Regions from separate parts of the Rhizobium sp. 01T437 genome, predicted to be linked through region 3. Evidence: predicted binding sites of a transcription regulator. Region 3 holds the regulator's gene; each other region holds the start of a gene.
The links. Region 3 encodes PhoB, which activates phosphate uptake and scavenging genes when phosphate is short. Its sites were predicted from a motif close to TGTCATNNANCTGTCAT; they were not measured.

Region 1 (10,038 bases), 110 kb from region 3:
TGCGACGATCTTTTGTCATTTGACCCGGCTCTTTAGGTGCCCTGTTTATGGATGGAGGATGAATCAACATTCATGCGAACATTCCCCTCGAATGTGATCACGCGCCCCTTATCTGTTATATTGAGGGTCTGCGCAACAATCGAAGCATTGTCCTTGGTAATTCTGACGGGATCGTCCGTCGACATGTTTCCGCCCTTGATATCAAGATGGGCGGACTGAAAATTCGCAACGAGACCGCTGCTCAAAACGAGCGTGAACGGTGCCGTCATATGCAGGCTATCCGTGGCACGATTGAAATCCGCCGTCGCCGCGGTAACGCGGGCCATCAAGCCGTCATTCATCGGCACGGCAGCCTTGATCGTCTCCAGCGTGATGAAGTCGGGATTGCGGATATCCTGCAGCGCGCGTTCGGCGAGCATCGAATAGTTGATGCCATCGGAGTTGCGGCCGGCGATTGCCGGTTTTTCCATCACGACCTTACCGTTCTCAATTTTAGCGCCCTCGATCTTGATGGTTTCCGGCAGGTAAGTGCGGATCACCGAGACGGCGATGAAGATAAGGGAAATGATGAGGGCTGCGCCCGGCAGCAAGAACTTCAGGCGGCGGACACGCGCGGAATGGAACCGGGCAAGGCCATAGGCGCTGTCCTTTGGCCCCGCGTATGCGGGCTTCCCGTTGTTCCTGAGGGTATCGAGCATATGCCTGGTCCGTGTATGATGATCGTGCCGCTTATATAGCAATGCCGGGCGCCAATCACAGTTCGTTTCGCATTATTACATTGGCTTGCCAATATGGATTTTTTTCTGCAACAAGCAACTAAACCGAAAATAGCAGGTTCCCGGGGCATTTTCTCGCGGCAGCTCGCGCCTTATCTCCCCAGCGGCGGAGCACCGCCGTTGGGTTTCGTCTCTGGAGGTTGGAATGGACAGCTCGATCATCGCAGACCGCCGGCTGCTGCGCCGCAGGCTTGGCTTCTGGCGCCTTGCCGCGGTCGTGCTGCTCGTCGCGCTCGGCTTTGCGCTTTATAATTTTGCCTTCGGCGAAGGCAGCACCGCGCGGCCCCATATCGCCCATGTGACGATCTCCGGCCTGATCACCGATGATGATGAGCTGCTCGAGCGACTGGAAAAGATCAAGGACAATGATCAGGTCAAGGCAGTCGTGATCTCGATCTCCTCGCCGGGCGGCACGACCTATGGCGGCGAAAAGATCTTCAAGGCGATCCGGGCGATTTCAGAAAAGAAGCCCGTCGTCTCCGACGTCAGGACGCTTGCAGCCTCCGCCGGCTATATGATTGCGACGGCCGGCGATACGATCATCGCCGGCGAAAGCTCGATCACCGGCTCGATCGGCGTCATCTTCCAATACCCGCAGATCCAGCCACTGCTCGACAAGCTCGGCGTCTCGCTGCAGGAGATCAAATCCTCTCCGCTCAAGGCCGAACCCTCGCCGTTCCACGACACCAGTGAAGAAGCCAAGGCCATGATCCGCAACATGGTTCTCGACAGTTACGACTGGTTCGTCAACCTCGTTGCCGACCGGCGCAAATTGCCGCATGACGAGGTGCTGAAACTTGCCGACGGAACGATCTATACGGGCCGGCAGGCGCTGAAGGTGAAACTCATCGATGCGGTCGGTGGACAGCCCGAAATCCGCGCCTATCTGACCTCCCGAAACGTCAGCGACAAACTGCCGGTTGTCGACTGGGACAAGAAGAGCAACACGCCCTTCTTGCTCGCTGGAGCTGTTTCCCGGTTGATTACGATCCTTGGTTATGGTGATCTTGTCAAAAGCCAGGATCTCAACGGCATCCTGCCCCCAAAGTTGCTTCTTGACGGGCTGCTTTCAGTTTGGCAGGTTGGCCAGGATTGAATAAGAAATCAATAATTTAAGGGGGCGACCGTGATCAAGTCCGAATTGGTGCAGATTGTTGCGGCACGCAATCCGCATCTCTACCACCGCGATGTCGAAAATATCGTCAATGCGGTCCTCGACGAGATCACTGATGCACTTGCCGCCGGCAACCGCGTCGAACTGCGCGGCTTCGGTGCATTTTCCGTAAAGAACCGCCCTTCCCGCTCCGGCCGCAACCCGCGCACCGGCGATACGGTCTTCGTCGAGGAGAAGTGGGTCCCCTTCTTCAAGACCGGCAAGGAACTGCGCGAGCGCCTGAACCCGGGACAGGCCGACGAAGAGGATTGATCCTCGGCATCAGGCATCAAGCCGCACTTGAACTTCGCCGCCGCACTTCTATTCTGGCGTCCACGAAGCTTGCCTTCGCTAAACCGGCGCGGAGACCGACATGACCAAGAAGATCATCAACCTTTTGATTTTGCTGCCGCTTGGTGTCATCCTGATTATCTTCTGCGTCGCCAACCGGCAGAGTGTAACGCTTGCCTTCAATCCGTTTCGGCCGGAGGATCAGGTTCTTTCGCTCGCCGCGCCGTTCTTCGTTTTCCTGCTGATCGCTTTCATCATCGGCATGCTGGTGGGCTCTGCTGCGACTTGGTTCAACCAGGGCAAGCACCGCAAGCGCGCACGCGTCGAAGCCAAGGAGGCGATCCGCTGGCAGGGCGAAGCAGATCGTCACAAGACGCGCGCGGAAGAGATCGTCGGGCAACTGCCCTCACGGTGACTGCCGCTATTCCACTGGCGCCGGAGTGAAACTCAGCTCTTCATAATCGCCTTCGGGTGAGGCGCCTCTGCCGGTGACCTGAAAGCCATGTGCCAGATAGAAGGCCTTGGCGTCGCGGTTGTTGATGAGGCATTTCAGCCGATAGTTATGCTCTGGCCAGCCGGGGAGCGATTGCAGCAGGGCGGTTCCTGCGCCTTTGCCCTGGAATTCGGGCAGGATATAGAGCATGTGGATGAAATCATCCGCCGCCCAGATCGAGATAAAACCAGCTATTTTCCCGTCAGCCCCCTCACAGACGGAAACGACCTCGCCGTTGGTATGGGCGGCAAAATCCTCCCGATGAAATTTGCCGGGATCGACCCAGGTAAAGGTCTGGCGTCGGACGGACAGGTAGATATCGGCAAGCTGCATCGCGTCTTCGGGGCAGTTGGGTCGGATTTTCCAGGTCATCGGTCTTGCGTAAAAGGGATTATCGATGATGCCAAGCCCATGTGCCTAGCTTACGGCCTTTTCGATGACGGCCGCATTGAAGCTCCCCCAGAAGCGTCGCGCGAGCTTTTCCAGCGTGGTGCGGATCAGCCGGCCGCCGAGCTCGGCAATCCGGCCACCCGTATCGCCGTCCGCACTATAACGCAGCAGGGTGTGCAGCCCCTCATCCACCAAGGTGACGTCGGCTTCGCCCCTGGCAAAACCAGCAATGCCGCCCCGCCCTTCCGCGGCGATGGTGTAACTGCGCGGCGCATCGACATTCGAAAGCTTGATCTCGCCGTGGAGCGTCACAGAAAACAGGCCGAAGCCGACTTTGACGGTTGCCAGGAATTGCGTGGGCGACAGCTTTTCCACGCTCTGGCAGCCGGGAATGCATTGCCTGATGATATCGGGATCGTTCATGGCCGCCCATACGACATCCCGCCGCGCGGCGATGCGCTCCTCCCCGATCAGGTCCATCAGCAATTCCCCATTTCCATGATCTGACCATATCATAACGGGAAAGCGCTTTGCCAAGGTCGGGCGGAATGCTATTTGCACTGGCTCAATTGAATTAAGACGCGGAAGACCACGTTGAAACAAAGAGAACGCCGGCCTGGCGCGAAGGTAGCGACAGGCCCTTCCGGCGGACGCCGCTCCGATGTGCGGCCTACAAAACCGGAAAAGACGCCCGTTAAGGCGACACCAACGCGCGAACAGCGCCCACCGGCAGCCGTTCCAGCGGTAATAGAACGCCCGCTGACGGCGCGCCACGGCGAGCGGCCGGCAGAGCGCGTACCTGTCATCCTGGAATCGACGGGTGCTGGCGATTTCCATCTGATCGACAGCGGCAATGGCCAGAAGCTTGAACAATACGGCCCCTATCGGGTCGTGCGGCCGGAGGGACAGGCGCTTTGGCAGCCGTCGCTGCCCGCCCATGTCTGGGAGAAGGTCGATGCTGCCTTCACCGGCGATACGGATGAAGAAGGCACCGGCCGCTGGCGTTTTCCGAAGGAAGCGCTTGGCGAAACCTGGCCGCTCAACCTGCTCGGTGTCGATTTCTTCGGGCGCTTCACCTCTTTCCGGCATGTCGGGGTCTTTCCAGAGCAGATCGTTCACTGGAGCTGGATGAAGCAACAGGTGGAAAGCGCCGGACGGCCGCTGAAGGTGCTGAACCTTTTCGGTTATACGGGCGTTGCCTCGCTGGTCGCAGCGGCTGCCGGTGCGGAAGTCACCCATGTCGATGCCTCGAAGAAGGCGATCGGCTGGGCGCGTGAAAACCAGGCGTTGGGACGCATGGAAAAGCTGCCGATCCGCTGGATCTGCGAGGATGCGATGAAATTCATCCTGCGTGAGGAACGGCGCGGCAGCCAGTACGACATTATCCTCACCGACCCGCCGAAATTCGGCCGCGGTCCGAATGGCGAGGTCTGGCACCTTTTCGAGCACCTGCCGTTGATGCTGGATATCTGCCGCGAGATCCTGTCGCCGAAGGCGGTTGGCCTCGTGCTGACGGCCTATTCGATCCGGGCAAGCTTCTATTCCATCCATGAACTGATGCGCGAGACGATGCGCGGCGCAGGCGGCGTCGTCGAGTCAGGCGAACTCGTCATCCGCGAGGCCGGCCTTGACGGTAAAACGCCGGGCCGCGCACTCTCCACATCTCTCTTTTCCCGCTGGGTGCCGAAATGAACGAATTCCACGATCGCGGCCCTCGCAAGGTCGGGCATGTGAAGGAAGTCACCTCGCTTGCCAATCCGATCATCAAGGACATCAAGGCGCTGACCAACAAGAAGTCGCGCGAAGAGAGCGGCACCTTCATGGCCGAAGGGCTGAAGCTCGTCATAGATGCGATCGAGCTCGGCTGGACGATCCGCACGCTTGTCTATGCCAAGGCCGCCAAGGGCAAGCCGCTGGTCGAACAGATGGCAGCAAAGACCGTCGCATCCGGCGGTCTCGTGCTCGAAGTCAACGAGAAGGTGATTTCCTCCATCACCCGGCGCGACAATCCGCAGATGGTGGTCGGCATTTTCGAAACACGCTGGACGAAGCTTAGGGATATCAGGCCAAAGGATGGCGAGACCTGGGTAGCGCTCGACCGCGTGCGCGATCCCGGCAATCTCGGAACGATCATCCGCACAGCCGATGCGGCCGGCGCTTCCGGCGTCATCCTTGTCGGCGAGACGACCGATCCCTTCTCGCTGGAAACGGTGCGGGCCACCATGGGCTCGGTCTTTGCCGTTCCGGTTGCCCATGCGACGGCAGAGGAATTCACCGCCTGGAAGAAGCATGCCGGCGTTTCCGTCGTTGCGACCCACCTTGCCGGCTCGGTCGATTACCGCACGATCGATTACAAGAAAAAACCGGTCGTGCTGTTGATGGGCAACGAACAATCCGGCCTGCCGGACCAGCTTGCCAAGGAAGCCGATGCGCTTGCCCGCATTCCCCAGCAGGGCCGCGCCGATTCCCTCAATCTCGCCGTTGCCACCGCCGTCATGCTTTTCGAGGCACGCCGCCATCTCCTCTCACTGTCCGAGGGCAAATGACTGATCTTGCGACCGCACGCCCGGCGCTCTTCTCGCGACCGCTGCCGATCCTGATCTTCATCGTGATCGCCGTCATCCTCGACCAGATCGTCAAGATCGCCGTCGACCACTATCTGCCGCTGCAGGAAGCCATTCCCGTCATTCCGATGCTGGCGCTCTACCGCACCTACAATCTCGGCGTTGCCTTCTCGATGCTGTCGGGCATGGATGGGTGGTTCATCGTCGGCATGCGTCTGATCATCGTCGCCTTCGTGCTTTATCTCTGGCATCGCACGGCCAAAGACCGCTGGCTGGCGCATCTCGGATATGCGCTCATCATTGCGGGGGCGATCGGCAATCTCATCGACCGTTTCGCCTATGGCCATGTGATCGACTACATCCTCTTTCACACGGAAACCTGGTCTTTCGCTGTCTTCAATCTCGCCGACAGTTTCATCACTGTCGGCGCCGGCTGCGTCATTCTCGATGAGATGCTGCAGAAGCCGAAAAAGGCGGATCACTAAATTTTTAGCGGATTCCTGAAAACATTCGGAACGGGCAATATGTTAGCTGAACTGCATGCAGAGTATGGCGCAGCTACAGGAACGATTGTCCGCCGCGTTCGGCGGAGCCGCCGTTAGGGCCTATCGAGGCCGGACGGCGGGTGAATTGACGTCGCCGGCTACCCTTCGCTCCCTGCATCCATTGCTCTTCCATTGGCTCGGCGGAGCAGGTCTCATTTCGGCGATCCTGCTGCTATTGCTTTCTCATTGGGGCGGGCCGCTCATGGCGGGCCTCGGCCTCATCCTGATCTCCGCGATTGCAGGCTATCTTGCTGTTCTTTTCAGGAACGGAAACCGGCCCGGCGGCCGTAGCCCGGAGACGACGGAACGTGTCAATGCGACCGGTCTGCTCGGCACGGTCCATGACGTGCTCGGCGATATCGTCGTTACCCGCATGATGGACCGGCGCATCATCGGCGCCAACGATACCTTCCGCCACCTGACCGGGCGCGCCAAACCTGAAGGCCAGACCTGTGAAGAGATCGGCCTCGCCTTCCGTCCCGGCCCGCAACCGCATCGATACGATGTGGAGATTTCAACACCGGCCGGACAGCGCATCTTTCTCTGGCAAGATGTCGTGACCCGTGATCCGGCAAACGGACGCCTGCTTCTGCAGAGCATCGCACGCGACGTGACTGAAGAGCGGCTTGCCGCCGAAAGCCGTGAGGAGGCGCGGCAGAAGGCCGAGTATAACAGCGCCGCCAAATCTCGGCTGCTCGCCACGGTCAGCCACGAAATCCGCACGCCTCTATCAGGCATTCTCGGCATGGCGCATCTGATTTCCGAAACGAAGCTGACGCAGGAACAGCAGAACTATCTGACCAGCATCCGCCAGTCCGGCCATGCGTTGACGCAGCTGGTCGAGGATCTGCTCGACTTCTCCACCATCGAGGTCGGCCGTTTCCAGCTCCGCCCGCGGTCGGAATCGCTGCGCAAGCTCGTCGAAAGCGTCGTGGAAATGCTGGCGCACCGCGCCCATGAAAAGGGTATCGAGATCGGCGCCACGGTCTCCGCCGATGTGCCGGAGCTGATGAGCTTCGATCCGGCGCGGCTGCGGCAGGTGCTTTTCAACGTCATCGGCAATGCGGTGAAATTCACGCAGACCGGCGGTGTCTTCATCCACGTCTCCAGGGCGGCCGGCGAGTTGGTGATATCCGTGACGGATACCGGGCCTGGCATGACGGCGGAGGAGCAGGCCCGCATATTCGGGGAATTCGAACAGGGCGGCTCGCTTGCCCAGAAGAGCAACGGCACGGGCCTCGGCCTTGCAATCTCCGCCCGCATCATGCGCGAATTCGGCGGCTCACTGACAGTTGCAAGCGAGAGGGGCAAGGGCAGCCAGTTCACCATCCGTTTCCCCGTCGAACTTTCGGATGAGGATAAAGCCAGCCGGAATGCATTGCTGGCGGGAAACAGCATCGTGCTGCTTGCCCCGGCGGGTGCAGCGCGCAGAGCGATTGCCGAGACGATCACGACGCTCGGCGGGCGCTGCCACCTCGTCGCCGACGGCGAGGCGGCGCGCGAAAGCTTGCTGTCGCTCGCTCGCAGCGGTGACCGGCCGACCGATATCATCGTCGATCACCGCATGTCCGAGGAATTCTCGCTGCATATCGCCGATCGCACGGAGATCGCGGCACTCGGCCTGCGCAAAGTGCTGCTCGTCAATCCGGAAGAGCGGAACTCCTATTCGCTCGACCTCTTCGATGCGTGGCTGATCCGGCCGCTGCGCGAGCAGTCGCTGATCGACGTGCTGCGCGGACGCATGCGTGGCATGGAGAAGCGCGATGCGCTGAACGACAACCAGCCCGGCCTCGGCCCGTCCATTGCAGAACGGACGGCGGTGGGCGACGGCCTTTCGGTCCTCCTCGGCGAGGACGATCCGATCAACGCCATGCTGGTGCGCGTCATGCTGGAAAAAGGCGGCCACTCGGTCAGGCATGTGGATGATTTCGAAACCCTGCTCGATTGTGCGCTTGGTGACGACAGGCCCGACATCATCATCAGCGATCTTTCCATGCCCGGCGGCAACGGTATCGACATGCTCGGACGCCTGCGCGGACACGAACGTCGGCTCGATCTTCAACCGGTTCCGGTCATCGTTTTGACTGCGGACAAGAGCGACGAATCGCGGCGACAGGTCTTGCTCAACGGCGCCAATCGCGTCATGGTGAAGCCGGTGGATCCGGTCAGGCTGCTCACCGAAGTACAGGCGGTTGTTGCTCTTTCAGCCCGCCGGGCTGAGGCGCGCTAAAGCTGGGGAAAACGGCACGTTTCTTGCGTGCACAAATTCGGTATGTCACTTTCCTGTCGTACATAAGTGTTTTATGGCGTGTGATAGGCCGGAGACGGGAGAATCGCCATGTCTGTTGACATCCTTAATTGTGACGCTACTGCCGAGGCCGCTCGGCCCTCGACAGCTGCCGCCCCGAAGGAAGGCGATGTTCTCGGCCGCATCGGCAATCTAGAGACCCGCCTTGCCCGCAGCGCGCGTGAGATCGATGCCGCGCAGGCCGTGCGCTACCGCGTTTTCGTCGAGGAAATGAAGGCTCAGCTGCCAGCGGACGCCATGCGCCGCGAGCGGGACTTCGATGCCTATGACGCCTTCTGCGACCACCTTCTCGTTCTCGACCGCTCGATCGAGGGCGATGCCGAAGACCAGATCGTCGGTACCTACCGCCTGCTCAGACAGGACGTCGCCATGGCCAATGGCGGTTTTTACTCGGCTTCGGAATTTGCAATCAACGAGCTCATTGCCCGCCACCCCGACAAGCGCTTCATGGAGCTTGGCCGCTCCTGCGTGCTGCCGGAATACCGCACCAAGCGCATCGTCGAACTGCTCTGGCAGGGTAATTGGGCCTATGCGCTGAAGCACGGCATGAGCGCCATGTTCGGCTGCGCCTCCTTCCCGGGCGTTCACCCGGAAAGTCATGCGCTGGCTCTCTCCTTCCTCTATCACAGCGTACTCGCCAAGGATGAATGGGCCGTCGGCGCGCTGCCGCATCTGGCGCGCGACATGGACCTTATGCCGGCTGAAGGTGTCAATCCGAAAAGGGCACTGATGGCGCTGCCGCCGCTCATCAAGGGTTACCTGCGCCTCGGCGCAATGGTCGGCTCCCACGCTGTCGTTGATCAGGCGTTCAACACGACCGACGTGCTGATCGTGCTGCCGATATCAAGCATTTCCGACCGGTATCTCAACTATTACGGTGCGGACGCAGGCCGTTTTGCAAGCTGACGGCTGCCGCTTGACGGCGGTGCCTCGTCAATTCATTCTCTTTCGGCGTTTTCAGTAGGGCGCATCGGCAATGGTGCCGGCTGGGCTATGCCCGCCTACAACATCAAAACCTTGCGCCATGCCGAATTTCGAGAATCTCCGGAAGAAAGCCAAGCGGTTCAAACGGTGGCATCAGGATCGTTATTATCCTGTTGCACCGGAAATCCGCTATTGGCTTGCCCGCTACCGCCATCTCAGTGACCGGCAAATCCTCGAGCTTGAGTTCAAGCTTGCGGATGCGCAGGAACTCGTGGCGGCACAGGAGGGATTCGAAAGCTGGGCGGCGCTGAAAAAGGATTTCGCCGACATGAGTGCAACAGCCGAACAAAAATCCACATCCCAACCGACGTTGCTTGATGCCCAGCCGCAGCTTTTCGTGAGCGATATCCAGGCCGCCTGCGATTTCTACACACAGAAGTTGGGCTTCGCTCTTGCCTTCGTTTATGGCGAACCACCCTTTTACGCACAGGTCGTTCGCGGTGCAGCGAGGCTTAACCTCCGGCACGTTGACATGCCTGCCTTCCATCCGGAGCTTCGCCAGCGCGAGAGGGATATCCTCTCGGCGACGATTAC
Region 2 (10,038 bases), on a different contig from region 3:
CACCTGGGAGCAGCTAGACGATCTGCGCGCCGCCCCGCCTGATGCCGTTATCGAAGGCGTGATGATCAAGCGCCGCGACAGCATCTATCAGGCCGGCCGCATGAAGGGGCCGTGGTTCAAGTGGAAGCGCAATCCCTACAATGTCGATGCGGTGCTGATGTATGCCCAGCGCGGCCACGGCAAGCGCTCCAGCTATTATTCGGATTTCACCTTCGGCGTCTGGGCGGATGACGAGGATGGCGAACAGCTCGTCCCCGTCGGCAAGGCCTATTTCGGCTTCACCGATGCCGAGCTCGAAGTGCTGGACAAGTTCGTGCGTAACAACACGACCGAGCGTTTCGGTCCGGTCAGGGCAGTGCGGGCGGATAAGGAGTTCGGCTTCGTGGTGGAGGTCGCCTTCGAGGGAATCAATCGCTCCACTCGCCACAAGTCGGGCGTCGCCATGCGCTTCCCTCGCATTGCGAGATTGCGCCCCGACAAGCCCTCCTACGAGGCCGATCGGCTGCGGACGCTCATTGCTATGATCGACGCCAAAGCGGGTTGACGATATCTGCCTGCGCAAAAATGACGCAGGCCCCCCGTTTTCAACAGCATGTGTATTGGCGGCAACGCTCTTCCGGTGCAGATTTTTTGAGCCGGGGAAATGATGGGTGCCGCGTATGAGCTCGCAAGAACGAAATGCCTTTTTCCGTCAACGCCGCGGCCTGCTTGCAGGCATGGCAGGCTCTCTTATGCTGCCTCGCCTTGCGAATGCCTTCGATGTTCCCGATGTTCCGAGGCTCGCCAAGCATGACTATGCCGGTGTCCGCCATCACTTCCGCACCAAGCTGCTGCAGAAGGGGCCGGCGCCGGACAATTACGAGCCGCTGACAGCACCCGCCGATGCCGACCGGATCTTCTACCGCTCCGGCTATGGCGGCGAGCTGGAACTGACGGCCTGGGTGTCCAAATTCAAGCGCGAGAGCAAGCCAAAGCCCGGCATCCTCTTCCTTCACGGCGGCAATGCCATGGGCATGGGCCACTGGCAGCTCATGAAGCCCTACATCGATGCCGGTTATGTGGTCATGATGCCGTCCATGCGCGGCGAAAACGGCCAGATGGGCAATTTCTCAGGCTTCTATGACGAGGTGGACGACGTGCTCGCCGCGACCGAGCGCCTGCGCCATCTGCCGGGCGTCGATCCCGAGCGCCTCTTCATCGCCGGCCACAGCGTCGGCGGCACGCTGACCATGCTGACGGCGATGAGTACGCATCATTTTCGGGCGGCCGTGCCGATTTCAGGTAATGCAGATGCCTTCCGTTTCTTCAACCGCTATCCTGAAGACATCCGCTTCGACGATTCCAACACGCATGAATTCGAGGTGCGCACGGCGCTTTGCTACGCGCACAGCTTCAAATGCCCGGTGCGCGTACTGCACGGCACGGAAGAGTCTCACTTCAACGACCGCGCCGATCTGCTCGTCTCGCGCGCCCGTGCGGCAGGCACGCATATTGAAGCAGATACGGTCGCCGGCAACCATACCTCGGCGCTGCCGGCCGAGATCGAACAGAGCATCCAGTTCTTCCACGGTGTGGCGGCCTGATGGCTGCCGGATGCGGGTCCGGCAAGGACCTGCATCATCAGTCTTTTTCAGCCGATTTCAGCTTCGGCCACCAGCCTCGCGCCAGCCGCGAATGCCATCTTGCGAGCAGATAATGCTGTCTCTGTTGTCGCTGATGAGGGTGGTTTCATGAATTTTCTGCGCCGGGCTTTCCCGTTTGCCGGGCTCGCGGCTGCCGCAATGACGCTCAGCGGCTGCAACATTCTCGTGCCCGATGTCGCAGCCGATTCGCCTGCGCGCTTCGTGCAGGAAATCTCGCCGGTCTTCTACGAGCCACCCGGCGTCGATCCGCGCCGCGTCAAGCCGATCCCAGATCAGCCGGTGCCGCAGACGCGCGAACTCTACAAGACGCAGTTCCACCAGACTTACGGTCTGCCGGTCAGCAACCCGCTGAACCTCGACATGGGCATGTATGGCCAGTTGAAGGACGGCGATTTCACGTTACCGGCTATCCCCGCCACTCGCATCCATCCGGAATATCTGCGCCAGGAGGTCGATTACCAGACCAACGAGCGCCCGGGCACGATCGTCGTCGATACCAAGGACCGCTTCCTCTATTTCGTCGAGGGCAATGGCAGGGCGATGCGCTACGGTGTTGGCCTCGGCCGCGAGGGTTTCGCCTGGAAGGGCCGCGGCGTCATCCAGTGGAAGCAGAAGTGGCCGCGCTGGACGCCGCCGGTCGAAATGGTCTCCCGCCAGCCGGAAGTTCGTCCCTTCTCTGCGGAAAATGGCGGCATGAATCCGGGCCTCGCAAATCCCCTCGGCGCCCGCGCCATGTATATTTTCAAGGACGGCCAGGACACGCTCTATCGTATTCACGGCACGCCTGATTGGCAGTCGATCGGCAAGGCGGTTTCCTCCGGCTGCGTGCGTATGCTCAATCAGGATGTGGTCGACCTCTACGACCGCGTGCCGGCCAAGTCCGAGATCGTGGTGATGTAGGGCTGCAACAGGGCAGGCGAGATCGTCTGCCTGGAGTTGGACACGTCTGCGTGATGCTATGGTTTATTTAGTATAAGCCGATAGATTTTTTCCTTGTCGATTTCGGCATTGGACGAATCAGGGGTGAGCTGCATTTATGGCAAGCCCCGTATCACGAAGGAAATCAGTCCCGCGTCATGAGCCTCGATAAACCCCTCTCCCGTCGTAGCTTTCTTTCCTTTTCGGCTTTGACAGCGGCTTCCGCGCTGGCAGGCTGTGCCTCCACTTCGAATACGGTCGAAAATGGCGGCATGTCGATCAGCTACCGTTCGCCCTTCCGCGCGTTCCAGACGACGAGCGTGCCCGGCGAAGCAGAACTTGCCGTCATGTACGGCCCAATCGAAGACGGCGGTTTCCTCATCCCCGCCGTTCCCTATCAGCAGATCGATCCGCGCTACTATCGCCAGCAGGTCGTGGATCCGACGGGTCAGCCGCCCGGCACCATCGTCGTCGATACGCCCTCGCGCTTCCTCTATCTCGTCCAGCCCGGCGGCATGGCGATGCGCTACGGCGTCGGCATCGGCCGCGAAGGCTTCGCCTGGTCGGGTAACGGCGTGATCCAGTGGAAGCAGAAATGGCCGCGCTGGAAGCCGCCGAATGAGATGGTTGCCCGCCAGCCGGAGCTTGCGAAATATTCGATCGACCGCGGCGGTATGGAGCCAGGCCTCCTGAACCCGCTCGGTGCGCGCGCCCTCTACATCTTCTCGAACAACGAAGATACGCTCTACCGCCTGCACGGCAATCCGGAATGGCGCTCCATCGGCAAGGCGGTCTCGTCGGGCTGCGTGCGCCTGCTCAATCAGGATATCATTGACCTCTACGATCGCGTTCCCAACAAAACCCCGATCGTTGTTTGGCAGTGAGGAGAGGTGCCGCGCAGCGGCAACAATCGATCCAGTGAATCGATTGTAACGACGAACGCCCGAAGCGTAAGCGCAGGGCTGGAGTGGTGCCTAGCCCAAAACAAAAACCGCCCGATCGGGCGGTTTTCCTTTTTCATTTGGGGAATTCTCAAGCCGCCTCAGCGCAAATCCCAGCTCTGCATCCCGAAGCAAGCAGCGCCTTATCCGCCACCTCGACAAACAATCGCCGAAACCACGACGCCCGCTCGTCCGCCCTGTCCACCCGCCGATACAGCATCGACACCGGATCGGCCGGCAGCTCGATCGGCGGCATCGACACCTCGAGATTGTGAAGCTGCGCCATGCAACGGCCCAGCGATTCCGGCACGACGGCGATCGACGGCATGGCTCTCAGCGCCGGCGGCACGGCCGAATAGCGGGGAACGGTCGCCACCACGTTGCGGCTCAGACCCACTTTGTCGAGCGCGGCATCGACCGCCGTTGTCGCGCTGCCGACAAAGGAGATGGCGATATGCGGCGCGGCGATGAAATCCTCGACGCTGATCGGCGGCTTCAGCTTCAACTGCTGCGGATCGTAGATGGCGATCGAGCACTGCTCGAACAACGGCATGCGGATATGCCAGGAGGCCGGTTCGCCATGAACGGAGATGCTGAATTCATACGCGCCGTCATCGAGCATCTGCGCCGCATCGCGCTTGTCGGCAGCGACACCCACGAGCCGTGCGCCCGGCGCAAGCTGGCGCAGCCGCGCGACCAGAGGGCCGAAGAAGGCCGTTTCCAGATTGTCGCACATGCCGACGCGGAATTCGCCCTGCCAGGTTGATGGATCGAAGCCAGTGGGCGGGCGGATCGCCCGTTCGATGCCGGAGAGCGCATCCTCGATTGCCGGTGCGATGGCCAGCGCCCGCGCCGTTGGCTGCAGGCCGCGGCCGACGCGCACGAACAACTCATCATCAAGTGCCTCGCGCAGCCGCTTGAGAGCGGCCGAAAGTCCGGGCTGGCCGAGCAGCAGCCTTTCGGCAGCACGGCTGACATTGCGCTCCTGCATCAACACCGAGAAGGCGAGCAGAAGGTTGAGATCGATTTTGCGAAGGATAGCGTCATTCATCATTATCAGTAATACCTGACATGGGTACTATCAATTTGCAATAGGGTCGGAAGCTGTACATTTTCTCGTTCCCTGCCGCCCGCCAGCCTCCCGGCGAAGGCGTCAGCAAAGAAGGAACTGAGATCGATGACAAATTCCCCATCTCCACGCGGAGCCGGCCTGGCGTTGCTGCTGCTCTGCGCTGCGAATTTCCTTGACGCCATGGATGTGTCCACCATCGGGGTCGCCCTGCCTGCCATCCAGACCGAACTTGGTATGCCGGCAACCTCGCTTCAATGGGCCGTCAGCGCCTATGTGCTGGGTTACGGCGGATTCCTGCTGCTCGGCGGCCGTGTCGCCGACCTCTTCGGCCACCGCCGCGTCTTCCTCTGGTCGCTCGGCATCTTCGCGGCCGCCAGCATTGCCGGCGGCTTCGTGGATAGCGGGCCGACGCTGATCGCTGCCCGCCTGGTGAAGGGCATCGCCGCAGCCTTCACCGCCCCGGCGGCCCTTGCCCTGCTGCTCTCCGTCTTCGGCGAGGGCGAGAAGCGGGCAAAGGCGCTCGGCGTCTTCGCCTCCACGGGCGCCACCGGCTTTGTGCTCGGCATGGTGCTCGGCGGTGCCGCCACCCTGGTGAGCTGGCGGGCAACGCTCGTCATGGGCGCTCCGGTCGCAATCCTCACGCTGGCGATCGCTCCCTTTGTCCTGCCTCCGGATGCGCGGCGCGGCGAGGGACGCAAGCATTTCGACTGGGCGGGCGCCTTGACGATCACCCCCGGCCTGCTGCTCTTCGTCTTCGGCATCACCAATGCTGCCGCAGCCGGCTGGAATGACTTCTTCACCTGGGGTTCGCTCGTTGCCTCCGTGGTGCTGATCGCGCTCTTCTTGATCGTCGAATCGCGCCATGCCGACCCCATGGTGCCGCTGCATATCTTCCGCAGGGCAAAACTCAGCCATGCCAATGCCATCGCCGCTTTGTTCCAAGGCGCCTATGTCGGCTTCCAGTTCATCGCGACGCTCTATTATCAGGATGTCATCGGCTGGTCGGCCTTTGCCACCGGCTTCTGCTTCGCCTTCGGCGGCGTCTGCGTCATGTTCCTGGCACCGCGTTTTGCCACTGTCGCGCAGAATCGCGGCACGACGGGCCTGATGGCCGTCGGTGTCGGCCTGCAGGCGACGAGTTACATCCTCTGGGTCGCTCTGGTCGGCCACATCGATCCGATCATCCTGGTTGCCCTCAACCAGATCCCGCTCGGTGTCGGTTATGCCATTACCTATCCGGCGATCCAGGTTGCAGCACTGTCTGATGTCGAAGAGGACAAGTCCGGCCTTGCCTCCGGCCTGCTCTTTGCCTCCTTCCAGATCGGCGGCGGCATTGTGCTGGCGGCCGCTTCCGCGATCTTCGCCGCAGCTCCGCACTTCGGCTGGGATCCCTATGTCGGCGGTATCGTCTTCGTGGCGCTGCTGGCGATCCTGATCACCCTGCTTGCCGCTGTCGGCCCGAAGACCTCTACGCTTCGCCCGCAGGCCTATCAGGCAGCAGAATAATGCAAATTGCCCGCGCCGGCGTGGCGCGGGCATCCTCTTTCAGCCGATGATCAAGTCACGGCCTATATGCTTGCGTTGAGATTTCCCCTGAGCCGGGTCAGCATGTCGCGCATGACGGCCATTTCCTCCAGCGTGCAGCCGATCGCCTCGCCTATCGAAGACATGATCGTATTGACCTCGCCCCTCATCGCCTGACCTTTCGGCGTCAGCGACACGATGACCTGCCGCTCATCGCGGGAATCGCGGGTGCGCTTGATGAGGCCGTTCTGCTCCAGCCGTTTGAGGAGAGGGGAGAGCGTGCCGGAATCGAGATCGAGCTGCTCGCCGATCGTCTTGACAGGCAGTTCGGCCTTTTCCCATAGCACTAGCATGACGAGATATTGCGGATAGGTGAGCCCCACCTTGTCGAGTATGGGCTTATAGGCGCGGGTAAAGGCATGCGCTGTCGCATAGACCGCGAAACAGAGCTGCTTCTCCAGCCGCTTTTCCTCTTCCGGTATTTCCATCACTTTCGCAGGTCTCGCTTTCATCGCCGCCATCCCTAGAGGACTTCATTGTCCTCCTTTCAAATTCCGAATGCAATTTGCAAAATTCACTTGCGTACAATTTAATTGGGCATTATTAAAAACTCAACCCGAACGAACGGGGCCAACCAAAGGAGATTGTCATGCCTATTCTCTATACGACCAAAGCTTCCGCCACCGGTGGCCGCGCAGGCCGCGCCGTTTCCGAAAACGGTGTTCTCGACGTCACGCTGACCGTGCCGAAGGAACTCGGCGGCGACGGCGCAACGGGCACCAATCCCGAACAGCTCTTTGCGGCCGGTTATTCGGCCTGCTTCCTCGGTGCTTTGAAATTTGTGGCCGGCAAGGAAAAGGTCAAGATTCCCGAGGAAACCACCGTCTCTGCAACCGTCGGCATCGGCCCGCGTGAGGATGGCGGCGGCTTCGGGATCGAAGTGGCCCTGACCGTCAACATCCCGGGCGTCGACCGCGAAACTGCCGAAAAGCTCGCTGCGGCCGCTCACATCGTTTGCCCCTACAGCCACGCCATGCGCACCTCGACCGAAGTTCCGGTCACGGTTGCCTGATTATTCTGCAGCATCAGTCGAGAAGGGCCGGGGTATTGCTCCGGCCTTTTATTTTGCGCTCAGTGCGCGGCCTGCTGTGTCGGACTAGGCAGCTGGTCCGCATCGGTCAGCGTGCCGAGGAACGCGACGATGTCGTCGATTTCCGATTCCGTCAGCGCCGGCGGGTCGCCGGGCTTGCGGCCGAAAGGCGGATCCTGATTGAGGTTGTCCCAATAGGCTTGCGGAACATCGTCATATTTGCGGATCGTGCCGTCGGCATTTTTCGGATACCAGCGACCGGGATCGCTGTCGCGCGTAGCGTAGAAGGAGACGACGTCACGCAGCGAATGGAAGTAGCCATTGTGGAAGAAGCTCTTCTTCACCGCCGCGTTGCGCAGCGTCGGCGTGCGGAACAGGCCGCAATAGTCCGGCCGGTCCCTGAAGTCGGTACGCTGAGGGCCGCAGAGGCCGAGATCGTGATAATCAGGGTCGCTGTTGGCGGGGATCGCCATGTTGCGCGGCACCGCCAGCCCCAGGAAGCCGAAGTCGGAAAACTGCGGCGGCTCGCCGTCATTGGCGGGCTCGCTCAAATGACAGCTCGAACAGTTTCCCTTGGCCGGATCCTCGAAGAGTTCACGCCCATGCAGCTCCTGCGCAGTCAGTGTTCCCTTGCCGGCAAGGAAGGCGTCATAGCGGCTGGAATAGGGGTAGAAATCCGCACCGCTCTGCTCGAAGGTGCTGAGAGCCTCGACCGCACCCTGGAAGGCATCCCTGGTATTGCCGAATATATCCTGGCCGAAAATCTCCCGGAAATCCTCCGCATAGACCGCCTTGCGGAGCGAGGCGACAACTTGGGCCTCATCCTTGTTGCCCATTTCGAAAGGCGAAAGCAGGGGGATCTTCGCCTGGTCGTAACCGTGGTCCACGCGCCCGTCCCAGGTCAGGCCACCTGTTGGCCCGTTGTCGACGCTCTCGTCGCCTTCGTCTTCGGAATCGTAGAAATGCTCTGTGAACGAGGGTATCGCCTGCAGGTAGCGCAAGGTTGGCACGGCGCGCTGTCCCGGCTGGTCCATATGCGGCCCGCCCATTTCGACCGGTGTCGCGCTAGTAGGTGCAAAAGCATGATGCGGATCGTGGCAGGAGGCGCAGGCCTGCACGCCGGAGGCGGAAAGCGAAGTGTCGGAGAACATTTTCCGGCCGAGTTCCGTCAGCGCTTCGGCGCGGGCATAGGCTTGCGTCCGTGACATCGGGCCGGGATGCACACCGCCGACAACGGCCGCGCTGCTTTGCCGCAGGGGCAAGATGGCAAAACCGAGCGCTGTCGCCGCCAAACCGAGCGCCATACCAGACCGGAGGAGCCAGATAATCTTCGTCGCCATGTCAGGGATTCCAATGGGTTAACATTGTGGGCCCTCATGATCGAACCTGACTGCAACAGATTGATGACGCGCGCGTACCGGCCGCAGGCCCAACCCGCCCGATGTCACAAAGTTGATAGATGGCGGGAATAGCGTCTCGCCTGCGCTTGGCCATTCCACGTCCGCCGGGCGCCCCTCTAGCCACGCCCCCTTAGCCATGAGGTATCCCGCCATGACCAGACTGAATCTCCTCCGCAATCTTTCGCTGGCCGGCTCGGCCATGCTGCCGCTGGTATCAGCCGCGGCCGCCTATGCAGCACCCGCCGGTATGGACAAGATCCAGAATATCGTCGTCATCTACGCTGAAAACCGCAGTTTCGATAACCTCTATGGCAGCTTTCCGGGCGCCAACGGCCTTGCCAATGCAAGCGAAAGCCAGGCACGGCAGCTTGATCGCAACGGCGCGCCTCTCGCCGAACTGCCGCCTTCCTGGGGCGGCCTGACCGCCAAGGGTGTCACGCCCGCCGTCACCGAGGCCCAGTCCGCTCACCTCGCCAACGCCGTCTTCTCGATCGACGATCCCAAGGGCTTCGCGCAGACGACAAACGTCATCACCCGCGACCTCTGGCATCGTTTTTATCAGGAGCAGATGCAGATCGACGGCGGCAAGAACGATAAGTTCGTCGCCTGGGCCGATTCCGGCGGCCTCGTCATGGGCCATTATGACGGCTCGATCCTGCCCATGTGGCAGGTCGCCAAGAAATACGTCCTCGCCGACAACTTCTTCCAGGGCGGTTTCGGCGGCTCTTTCTTCAACCACTTCCAGCTGATCTGCGCCTGCGCGCCCTATTATGCGGATGCCGACAAGAGCCCGGCCAAGCCGACGATCGCCAAGGTCGATGCCGACGGCATTTCGCTTACCGTTGCCGACAACGGACCGAAATCCGCCCTCGATGGCGCTCCGAAGTTCGTCTCCGACGGCAACCTCACGCCGGATTTCCATGCGGTCAACACCATGCAGCCGCCTTATCAGCCGAGCGCTAACGCCCCGGCCAAGGACGGCGATGCAACCTATGCCGATCCCTCGCAACCGAACACCCTGCCGCCGCAGCACGAGATTACCATCGGCGACCTGCTGTCGCTGAAGGGCGTCACCTGGGCATGGTATAGCGGCGCCTGGCAGGCAGCACTCGATGGCAAGAATGCCACGCCGGTGCCGAACTTCCAGTTCCACCACCAGCCCTTCAACTACTTCGCCAACTATGCGCCGGGCACGCCCGCCCGCGCCGAGCACCTGAAGGACGGCGGCCTCGGCGGCGAAGCCTTTATCAAGGATATCGACGACGGCAAGCTGCCGGCCGTTTCCTTCTACAAGCCGCAGGGCAACCTCAACGAACATGGCGGTTACGCCGATGTTTCGAGCGGCGACCAGCACCTCGCTGACCTGGTTTCGCATCTCGAAAAGAGCCCGCAATGGGAGCACATGCTGGTCATCGTCACCTATGACGAAAACGGCGGCTTCTGGGATCAC
Region 3 (10,038 bases):
CCCGTGGTGATTTGGCCGGTCGGCTTGCAGCCACGTTAAATAAGTGGCTAAAAAGACCGGGTTGAAAACCGGTCTGCATTTGCGGCCGGTTTTTTTGTTGTTTGAAAGTGGTGATGGCATGAGCAAGACTTGGCGCCCGGCAACCCAACTCGTCCACGGCGGAACGCTCCGCTCGCAATATGGTGAGACATCCGAGGCAATCTATCTCACGCAGGGTTTCGTCTACGATACGTCGGAAGCGGCAGAAGCGCGCTTCAAGGGCGAGACCGAAGGTTTCATCTATGCGCGCTACGGCAGCCCGACCAATGACATGTTCGAAAAGCGCATGTGCATGCTGGAAGGCGCCGAAGACGCGCGCGCCACCGCTTCCGGCATGGCCGCCGTCACCGCCGCCATTCTCTGCCAGCTGAAGGCCGGCGATCACATCGTTGCCGCGCGCGCCCTCTTCGGCTCCTGCCGCTGGGTCGTCGAGACGCTGGCGCCGAAATATGGCATCGACTGCACGCTGGTCGACGGCCGCTATCTGGAGAACTGGGAAAAGGCAATTACGCCGAAGACCAAGGTGTTCTTCCTGGAAAGCCCGACCAACCCGACACTGGAAGTGGTCGATATTGCTGGTGTTGCCAAGCTCGCCAACCAGATCGGTGCGAAGGTCGTCGTCGACAACGTCTTTGCGACGCCGCTCTTCCAGAAGCCGCTGGAGCTCGGCGCTCATATCGTCGTCTATTCCGCGACCAAGCACATCGACGGCCAGGGCCGCTGCCTCGGCGGCGTGGTTCTTTCCGACAAGGAATGGATCGACGAGAACCTGCATGACTATTTCCGCCATACTGGCCCCGCCATGTCGCCCTTCAATGCCTGGACGCTCTTGAAGGGCATCGAGACGCTGCCGCTGCGCGTCAAGCAACAGACGCAGAATGCCGCAAAGATCGCCGATTTCCTCGCCGATCAGGGCAAGGTCGCCAAGGTCATCTATCCCGGCCGCAAGGACCATCCGCAGGCCGATATCATCGCCAAGCAGATGACCGGCGGCTCGACGCTGGTCTGCTTCGAACTGAAGGGCGGCAAGGATGCGGCGTTCGCGCTGCAGAACGCGCTGGAGATCGTCAAGATTTCCAACAATCTCGGCGATTCCAAGAGCCTGATCACCCATCCGGCGACGACCACGCACAAGAACCTGACGGACGAGGCGCGTGCCGAGCTCGGCATTTCGCCTGGCACCGTGCGCCTGTCGGCCGGCATCGAAGACACGGACGATCTCATCGAGGATTTCGCCCGCGCGCTCGCCAAGGTCTCGGCCTGATCTTCTCCAGCATCGGCCCGAAAATCGGAATCGATTTTCGGGCCGATGCGTAGTTTCAAAGAGCAGAGCGTCCTTTGTGCGTTCGAAAGGACGCACGGCGTTCTAGGCACGGCAGCGGAAAGCACCGCGGTCGTGGCATTTGCCTTGAAATTAACACTGAGAGTTAGGCTTAATGAACGAAAGGCGGTCCAACCGGGGGTGGTGAGGCCGCGATCACTGTACCGTTTCTTGACGGCAGAGGCCTCTTATAAGATACGGGTAACATATCCTGACTAAGGTGTAAGGCATGTATCGCGCCCTCACACGAGATATCGAAGTCGTTGTCGAGCCGTTTTATCTGGAGGAGCAATCCGATCCGGAGGACGATCGTTACGTCTGGGGTTACCGTGTGGTCATCAGCAACAATTCCGGCATCGCCGTGCGTCTCGTCAACCGCTACTGGAACATTACCGACCAGAACGGGCAGATCGACGAGGTCAGCGGCCCCGGCGTCGTCGGCGAACAGCCGCGGCTGCAGCCAGGTGACACCTATGAATATTCCTCCGGTTGCCCGCTTGATACGCCATCCGGCCTGATGTTCGGCCACTACCAGATGGAGACGGACGAAGGCGAGATGTTCAATGTCGACATACCCGCCTTCTCGCTGGATTCACCCGGCCTGCTCAGGGTGCTTAACTAAAGCGCGGCGCGATCTTTCAGATTCGCTTACCACGCTTTAGACCTTGTTTTCGCATGTCGTTATCGCAAAACCGCTGCACAGTTTTGCGCAACATGCTTTTAGTCACTCCGCCGCTGCAACTTCGTGCACCGGGAAGCGGTAGGTCGTGGAGCAGAACTCGCAGGTGACCGAGATCTCGCCGTTTTCCTGGCTCGCCTCGATTTCCTCGGCGCTGAAGCCCTTCAGCACGCCACCGATCTTTTCCCGCGAACAGCTGCAACGATCGAAGACCGCTCGCGGTTCGTAGACGCGCACGCCGCGCTCGTGGAAGAGGCGGAAGAGCAAGCGCTCGGTGCCGACAAGCGGATCGGTCAGTTCATCGGCATCCACGGTTTCAACGAGCGAGCGGGCTTCCGTCCAGGCATCATCCTCGACATGGGCGCGCGCAGCCGTGTCACCATCACCGCCGTGAAGATCGGGCCGGCGCATACGCTCCGGCGCTTCCGGCAGGAACTGGGCGACGAGGCCCCCTGCCCGCCAGCGGTGACGCGGCTTACCGTTCTCGTCGCGGTCGAAGAGCTCGGCGGCGGCAAGGCGAACACGCGTCGGGATCTGCTCCGACTGGCGGAAATAGACGCCGGCAATGTCTTCCAGCGAGGTGCCGTCAAGCGCCACGATGCCCTGATAGGGCTGGCTGAACTTGCCCTGGTCGATGGTGAAGGCGAGCACGCCCTTGCCGAGGAGCTGTTCCGGCTCGGTCTCGCCCGATGCGATCGCCTGATCGAGCAGCGCCTGATCGAAACGGGCATAGGCACGGACATTCTCCGGCGTCGAGAAATCGGCGACCAGCAGATCGACGGGGCCGTCGCTCTTGGTCTGGACGGTGAACTTGCCGTCGAATTTCAGCGAGGTGCCGAGCAGCACGGTCAGCACCACCACTTCCGCCAGGAGGCGGGCGACGGGCGTGGGATAATGATGGCGTTCGAGGATTGAATCCAGCATTGGGCCGAGCTGGACGGCGCGACCGCGCACATCCAGCCCTTCCACCTGGAAGGGGACGACATGATCATCGCCGGCGAAATCGAACTCGCCGAGGGCGGCGGCAGCTTCTGCCATGGCTTTCACTCCTGTTTTGTCAGAGCAGCCGGCTAGCGTACCGGCTGCTTGCGCAGCCGCGAGTTTGGAACTCGCGACATCCGATTATGGTTCAGATCGCGCCCAGGCACCAAGCAAGAATCGACTTCTGCGCATGAAGACGGTTTTCCGCCTCATCGAAGACCACGGATTGCGGACCATCGATCACCTCATCCGTCACCTCCTCACCGCGGTGAGCGGGGAGGCAGTGCATGAACAATGCGTCTTTGCCGGCCTGCGCCATCAAATGCGCGTTGACCTGATAAGGCTGGAAGACATTGTGACCGCGGGCCCGATGTTCCTGATTCATGGAGACCCAGGTATCGGTCACCACGCAATCGACGCCGGCGACCGCACGGTCTGCATCATGGTAAAGCATGACTTCGGCGCCCTCATTGCGGGCCCAGTTCAGATAGTGATCCTTCGGCTCGGAACCAAGGGGTACGGCCATGTTCATGCGATAGCCGAAACGGGCAGCGCCTTCGACGAGCGAATGCAGCACGTTGTTGCCGTCGCCCGTCCAGGCGATCGTCTTGCCCTTGATCGGGCCGCGATGCTCTTCGAAGGTCATGATATCGGCCATGATCTGGCAGGGATGGGTATCGTCCGTCAGCGCATTGATGACCGGCACGGTCGCATGCTCGGCAAGCTCCAGCATGCGATTGTGGTCGGTCGTGCGGATCATGATCGCGTCGACATAGCGCGACAGAACCTTGGCGGTGTCGCCGATCGTCTCGGCGCGGCCGAGCTGCATTTCTGTACCCGACAGGAACAGCGTCTCGCCGCCGAGCTGGCGCATGCCGACATCGAAGGAGACGCGGGTTCGGGTGGACGGCTTCTCGAAGATCATGGCCAGCATCTTGCCGGCGAGCGGCTTGTCGCCGCTGCCTGCCTTGAATGCCTGCTTTCGCAGCTTGGCATCGTCCATGATGGTTCTGAGGTCGGATGCGGTGACCGCGGAGAGATCGAGGAAATGTTTGGGGGAAGCCATTGTTCGTTACCTGCTACGCCCGCCGTCGGGCGGGGCATTGTCCTATCAAGCGGTCTTCTTGACCTTGGCGGCACGGATGCTTTCGGCGGCGCGCTCGATACGGGAAATTCCCTCGCGCGCCTCTTCCGCGGTTACGACCAGCGGCGGAAGCAGACGGATGACATTATCGCCTGCCGGAATCGCCAGAAGATGGGCGGCGCGGATTTCCTTCAGAAGTTCTGCCGAAGGGATGGCAGCCTTGATGCCGAGCATCAGGCCTTCGCCTCTGATATCTTCGATGACATCGGGATAACGATCCTTGAGCGAGGCGAGGCCCTGACGGAAGACGAGGGTGATATCGCGCACATGCTGCAGGAAGCCATCGGCCAGGATGATATCCAGCACCGCGCTGCCGACAGCCATGGCCAGCGGGTTGCCGCCATAGGTGGAGCCATGCGTGCCGGCCTTCATACCGGAGGCAGCTTCTGCCGTTGCGAGGCAAGCGCCAAGCGGGAAGCCGCCGCCAATGCCCTTGGCAACCGCCATGATATCAGGCGAAACACCCGACCATTCATAAGCAAAGAGCTTGCCGGTACGGCCGACGCCGGTCTGCACCTCGTCGAGGATCAGCAGCAGGCCATGCTCGTCGCAGAGCTCGCGGAGCGCCCTCATGAATTCCGGGGTCGCCGGGCGAATGCCGCCCTCGCCCTGGACCGGCTCGATGAGGATGCCGGCCGTCTTATCGGTGATTGCCGCGCGGACGGCCTCGATATCGCCGAAAGGCACCTGATCGAAGCCGGGGGCCTTGGGGCCGAAACCTTCGAGATATTTCTCCTGACCGCCGGCGGCGATGGTCGCGAGCGTGCGGCCGTGGAAGGCGCCTTCGAAGGTGATGATGTGGAAGCGCTCGGGATGGCCCTTGGAGAACTGGTAACGGCGCGCAGTCTTGATGGCGCATTCGAGCGCCTCGGCGCCTGAATTGGTGAAGAACACCTTGTCGGCGAAAGTGGCATCCGTCAGGCGCTTGGCAAGCTTCTCCTGTCCCGGCACCTCATAGATATTGGAGAGATGCCAGACCTTGTCAGCCTGATCCTTGAGAGCGGCCACAACGTGCGGATTGCTATGCCCCACGGAGGTAACGGCAACGCCCGCGCCGAAATCCAGATATCGCTCGCCCGTTTCGGTGATCAGCCACACGCCCTCGCCTCGCTCGAACCGCAGCGGGGCACGAGAATAGGTATCATAAAGCGGCGAGGCTTCAGCCATGGCGCAATCTCCTGGTCAGGCTCTAAGGCAACGGACTCCGGCTAAGAAAACCAGGCCCGAAAAATCAAAAATGCCGCCTTGCGGCGGCAGGGAGCACTATTTACTTTTCGCACTGCAATGTCAACAAAACTGAGGATTTAGCACATGCGTCAAGCCTCAAATCAGACTTGCAGGTCTATCAACAGCTAATGTTGCAGAAATGACTCGCCGGGGAAGCAAGTTGGGGAAAACCCCGAATTCGGATTCATCGGATTCCTGCGACTCTTGTCACAGAGTCAGGCTCACACTAGGTTAAAGTTCAATTACTAGACTGCATGCGGCGGAACTAGTCACCAAAATTGATCAGGCGTTTCTTGCTTCGGAGACTTCCGAGGCAACGGTGAGGGATTCTGCCATCACCAACGCGAAAGGTGGAGACAGGGCAATGAACTGGACAGACGAGCGTGTCGAGAAGCTCAAGAAGCTTTGGTCAGAGGGGCTGAGCGCCAGCCAGATCGCTGCGCAGCTTGGCGGAGTGAGTAGAAACGCTGTTATCGGCAAGGTTCACCGGCTCAGTCTTCCCGGCCGCGCCAAGGCCGGCGGCACGGCAACCGCTGCGCGCGCACCCAAGCGCAATACGTCGGCTCCGCGCGCCCCGAACTATGCGTCTCGCATCACCACCCGCACCGTTACCCGCCAGCAGGGCGCAACGATGCTGAAGGAAGAGATCGAGATCGAAACGGTCGAGGAAATGGAATATGTGCCGGCCAAAAACGTGGTCGTGCCGATCTCCCGCCGCCTCGGCCTGACGGAACTGACAGAGCGCACCTGCAAGTGGCCGGTCGGCGATCCGCTGAAGGACGACTTCTACTTCTGCGGTTGCGACTCCCCGGATTCCTCGCCCTATTGCAACTATCACCAGCGCCTCGCCTACCAGCCGGTCAGCGAACGCCGCAAGGCTGTCCGGGTCGCCTGACCCGCACCTTCTCAACAAATGCAGCATCCGCCGCCCCTCTTCGCTGACGCGCAGAGGGGCGTATTTTTTTAGCCGGCACAGGAGGGCTGGAAAACGGCTCCTGACCACGATCTGCCGGAGGCCGATCTCTGCCTGCCGTTCACCATGCCTGACGATGCGAACTTATGTGGCCCAACGCCACCGATGCGTTTCAGCCCTAGACCGGTATGGAACGGTGGTCATGGCGCTGTAACGCGATTTTCTGATACAGATGCGGTATTCTCGTGGAGTAGCACGGCGCAAACAGTCGCTCAGGGGTGCCAATGGAGATCGATCCAAAGCGGATGACAATGGGGTTCGTCGGGACGGGCACGATTACCGAGGCCGTCGTCACCGGATTGAGCAAGACAGCGTTTCGCGACACACCGATCGTGCTGTCACCGCGCAGCGCGAGCGTCGCCGCCCGCCTTGCGGCGGCAAACCGGAATGTGTCGATCGCTTTGGGCAACCAGGATGTTCTCGACCGATCCGATCTCGTATTTGTGGCAGTGAGGCCGCAAATTGCCGAGGAGGTGATCCGCTCGCTCCGATTTCGGCCGGGTCACCATGTCATCAGCTTTGTCGCGGCCACGCCAATGGATCAACTGCTGGCGTGGATCGATCAACCAGTTCGCCTGAGCCTGGCAATTCCACTTCCGTTCGTCGCAGATCTTCAGGGCGCGACCGCGATCTACCCGCTCGACGAGGTTTCCCACGCCCTCTTTTCGGCGCTCGGAACGGCGATCCAGGTTGAAAACAAACTTGAGTTCGAACTTCTCGCGGTGGCGAGCTGCCTGATGGCCACCTATTTCGGCATCCTGGACGAGACGTCGACCTGGCTGCAGAGCCAGGGGCTTTCGGGAACGGCTGGCGACGCCTACCTCCGTCAATTGTTTTCCGGCCTCGCCCATGCTGCCCGTTCAAAACCTGTCGCGAGTTTTGATGAACTCATCGGCGAGCATTCGACCAAGGGCGGATTGAATGAACAGGTGCTCGAAGACTTTCGCGAGTTCGGCGGCACTGCGGCTCTGCAAAAGGCTCTTGATCGAGTTCTCGCACGCATTCGTCTGTAGAAAGCAGGTTCTCTCGAGGTCCGCTTTCGGCGCCTGGTGTCGGCTTTCATAAGAAGCTCGGGGTGCCAGATAGACAAACGGGCCGCCCGGCAAGCGAGCGACCCGTCTGGACCTCCGATCACTCGGATTAAGCTTCCATGGAATATCCCGCGCCGCGGACGGTGCGGATGACATCCTGCATGTTGGAGAAGTTCAGCGCCTTACGCAGGCGGCCGACATGGACGTCGACAGTACGTTCGTCCACGTAGATATCGTGGCCCCAGACGCCATCCAGAAGCTGCGAGCGGGAGAAGACCCTGCCCGGCGACGACATCAGGAATTCGAGCAGGCGGAATTCGGTCGGGCCGAGGCGGACTTCGCGGCTCTTGCGATGAACGCGATGCGTTTCGCGATCGAGCTCGATATCACCACACTTCAGAACGGTGGAGAGAACTTCCGGGCGGGCGCGGCGCAGCATCGCCTTGACGCGGGCGACGAGTTCCGGCGTGGAGAAGGGCTTGACGACATAGTCGTCCGCGCCGGTCGAAAGACCGCGAACACGCTCGCTTTCTTCGCCGCGGGCCGTCAGCATGATGATCGGCAGACGCTCGGTTTCCGGCCGCATGCGCAGCCGGCGGCAGAGCTCGATACCGGAAACGCCCGGCAGCATCCAGTCAAGGATGAGCAGGTCCGGGGTGCGCTCCTGAAGCCGGATTTCGGCCTCGTCGCCACGGAGGATCGTATCCACCTCGAAACCTTCAGCCTCGAGGTTGTAGCGGAGAAGCACGCTCAGCGCCTCTTCATCTTCAACAACTGCAACTCTTGGGATCATGCGTGTCAGTCTCCTAATGCATGATCCTTAAACCGGGGGTGATTTAAGCAAGGGACCATGCAGGAACTCGGAATTGGCTGCACCTTTGCGCGCCCCCGCGCGGGGCGCGCATGCAATCGGCAGTTCAGGATTACTCCGTCACCGCACCAACGGTATTGGAGCTATCGTCCTTCGGACGCTCGCCCTCCGGCTGGGCGCCGGTTGCCATGTAGTAGATCGTTTCTGCGATGTTGGTCGCATGGTCGCCGATACGCTCGATGTTCTTGGCGCAGAAGAGAAGATGCGTGCAGCTCGTGATGTTGCGCGGATCTTCCATCATGTAGGTGAGGAGTTCGCGGAACAGCGAGGTGTACATCGCGTCGATCTCATCGTCGCGCTCGCGGATGGACTTGGCCTTATCAGCGGAACGCGTCGTATAGACATCGAGCACTTCCTTGAGCTGGACGAGCGCCAGTTCGGAGAGATGCTCGAGACCGCGGGCGAGCTTGCGCGGAACGCCGGTGCTCTGGACGGCGATGACGCGCTTTGCGGTGTTCTTGCCAAGGTCGCCGACGCGCTCGAGGTCGGCGGCGATGCGGATCGAACCCATGATCTCGCGAAGGTCGGAGGCCATCGGCTGGCGACGAGCAATCGTGACGATCGCCTTGTCGTTGATTTCGCGTTCCGCGTGATCAAGGATCACGTCATCGGAAATGACCTTCTGGGCGAGCGCAGTGTCACCGTTGACAAGCGCACGGACGGCCTCGCCGACCATCTGTTCGGCAAGACCACCCATCTCGGAAATGCGCCGGGACAGGAATTTCAGATCGTCATCGTAAGCGGAAAAAATATGTGTCGATGCCATGGGGCTTTGTCCTCGAAAATCGGGAAGGCTTCACATCGCCAAAATCAGCCGAACCGGCCCATGATATAATCCTGGGTGCGCGGATCGTCCGGATTGGTGAACATCTTGTCGGTATCGTTTTCCTCGACCAGGTTGCCGAGGTGGAACATGGCCGTACGCTGTGATACGCGCGCGGCCTGCTGCATGGAATGCGTCACGATGACGATGGTGTAGTTTTCACGCAGCTCGTGGATCAGCTCTTCGACCTTGGCAGTCGCGATCGGGTCGAGCGCCGAGCAGGGCTCGTCCATCAGGATGACTTCCGGGCTGACGGCAACGGCGCGTGCGATGCACAGACGCTGCTGCTGACCGCCGGAAAGGCCGGTGCCGGATTCATGCACGCGATCCTTCACCTCATTCCAGAGGCCGGCGCGCTGCAGGCTCGTCTCAACGATCTGGTCCAGGTCGGCCTTGGACTTGGCAAGGCCATGGATGCGCGGGCCGTAAGAAACGTTTTCATAAATCGTCTTCGGGAACGGATTCGGCTTCTGGAACACCATGCCGACACGGGCGCGGAGTTCGACGACGTCGATGTCAGGATCGTAGATATCATCGCTGTCGAGCGTGATCTTGCCGGTGACCCGGCAACCGTCGATCGTGTCGTTCATGCGGTTCAGCGACCGCAGGAAGGTGGACTTGCCGCAGCCCGACGGGCCGATCAGGGCGGTCACGGTGTTTTCGCGGACGTTCAGATTGACATCGAAAAGCGCGCGCTTCTCGCCGTAATAAACGGAGACATCCTGTCCGATCATCTTATACGGGACGTTGCTCATTTTCTGGTCCAGCGCCTTCTCAACTGCGGCTTCCGTCAACATGTTCATGATCTCTACTCCGTTTACCAGCGGCGCTCAAAGCGACGACGCAAGAGGATAGCTCCCATGTTCATGACGATCAGGAACAGGAGCAGGACGATAATGGCACCCGAGGTTCTTTCCACGAATGCGCGCTCGGCTTCGTTGGCCCACAT

Region 1: olsB (l-ornithine N(alpha)-acyltransferase) is a predicted target of PhoB. The motif match lies at 8,486-8,502, and genes of this name have one in related genera.
Region 2: AC1DM5_RS20235 (acid phosphatase) is a predicted target of PhoB. The motif match lies at 8,581-8,597, and genes of this name have one in related genera.

Annotation. Positions count from the first base shown of each region.
Region 1 is NZ_JBFTPM010000006.1:234,848-244,885, forward strand. It holds gene AC1DM5_RS14175 (LptA/OstA family protein) at 1-19, opposite strand, end outside; gene lptC (LPS export ABC transporter periplasmic protein LptC) at 33-698, opposite strand; gene sppA (signal peptide peptidase SppA) at 922-1,872, shown strand; gene AC1DM5_RS14190 (integration host factor subunit beta) at 1,903-2,202, shown strand; gene AC1DM5_RS14195 (LapA family protein) at 2,303-2,635, shown strand; gene AC1DM5_RS14200 (N-acetyltransferase family protein) at 2,642-3,085, opposite strand; gene AC1DM5_RS14205 (CoxG family protein) at 3,131-3,583, opposite strand; gene AC1DM5_RS14210 (class I SAM-dependent methyltransferase) at 3,698-4,795, shown strand; gene AC1DM5_RS14215 (TrmH family RNA methyltransferase) at 4,792-5,649, shown strand; gene lspA (signal peptidase II) at 5,646-6,152, shown strand; gene AC1DM5_RS14225 (hybrid sensor histidine kinase/response regulator) at 6,208-8,442, shown strand; gene olsB (l-ornithine N(alpha)-acyltransferase) at 8,551-9,426, shown strand; gene AC1DM5_RS14235 (bleomycin resistance protein) at 9,545-10,038, shown strand, end outside.
Region 2 is NZ_JBFTPM010000009.1:150,526-160,563, reverse strand. It holds gene AC1DM5_RS20280 (cisplatin damage response ATP-dependent DNA ligase) at 1-544, shown strand, start outside; gene AC1DM5_RS20275 (alpha/beta hydrolase family protein) at 660-1,583, shown strand; gene AC1DM5_RS20270 (L,D-transpeptidase) at 1,731-2,543, shown strand; gene AC1DM5_RS20265 (L,D-transpeptidase) at 2,720-3,445, shown strand; gene AC1DM5_RS20260 (LysR family transcriptional regulator) at 3,594-4,556, opposite strand; gene AC1DM5_RS20255 (MFS transporter) at 4,680-6,080, shown strand; gene AC1DM5_RS20250 (MarR family transcriptional regulator) at 6,143-6,619, opposite strand; gene AC1DM5_RS20245 (organic hydroperoxide resistance protein) at 6,748-7,170, shown strand; gene AC1DM5_RS20240 (cytochrome-c peroxidase) at 7,230-8,528, opposite strand; gene AC1DM5_RS20235 (acid phosphatase) at 8,740-10,038, shown strand, end outside.
Region 3 is NZ_JBFTPM010000006.1:124,871-134,908, forward strand. It holds SAM riboswitch at 1-72, shown strand, start outside; gene AC1DM5_RS13655 (O-succinylhomoserine sulfhydrylase) at 119-1,303, shown strand; gene apaG (Co2+/Mg2+ efflux protein ApaG) at 1,590-1,982, shown strand; gene AC1DM5_RS13665 (Hsp33 family molecular chaperone) at 2,085-3,077, opposite strand; gene argF (ornithine carbamoyltransferase) at 3,169-4,086, opposite strand; gene AC1DM5_RS13675 (acetylornithine transaminase) at 4,132-5,331, opposite strand; gene AC1DM5_RS13680 (GcrA family cell cycle regulator) at 5,756-6,286, shown strand; gene AC1DM5_RS13685 (pyrroline-5-carboxylate reductase) at 6,589-7,377, shown strand; gene phoB (phosphate regulon transcriptional regulator PhoB) at 7,505-8,188, opposite strand; gene phoU (phosphate signaling complex protein PhoU) at 8,319-9,032, opposite strand; gene pstB (phosphate ABC transporter ATP-binding protein PstB) at 9,077-9,892, opposite strand; gene pstA (phosphate ABC transporter permease PstA) at 9,907-10,038, opposite strand, start outside.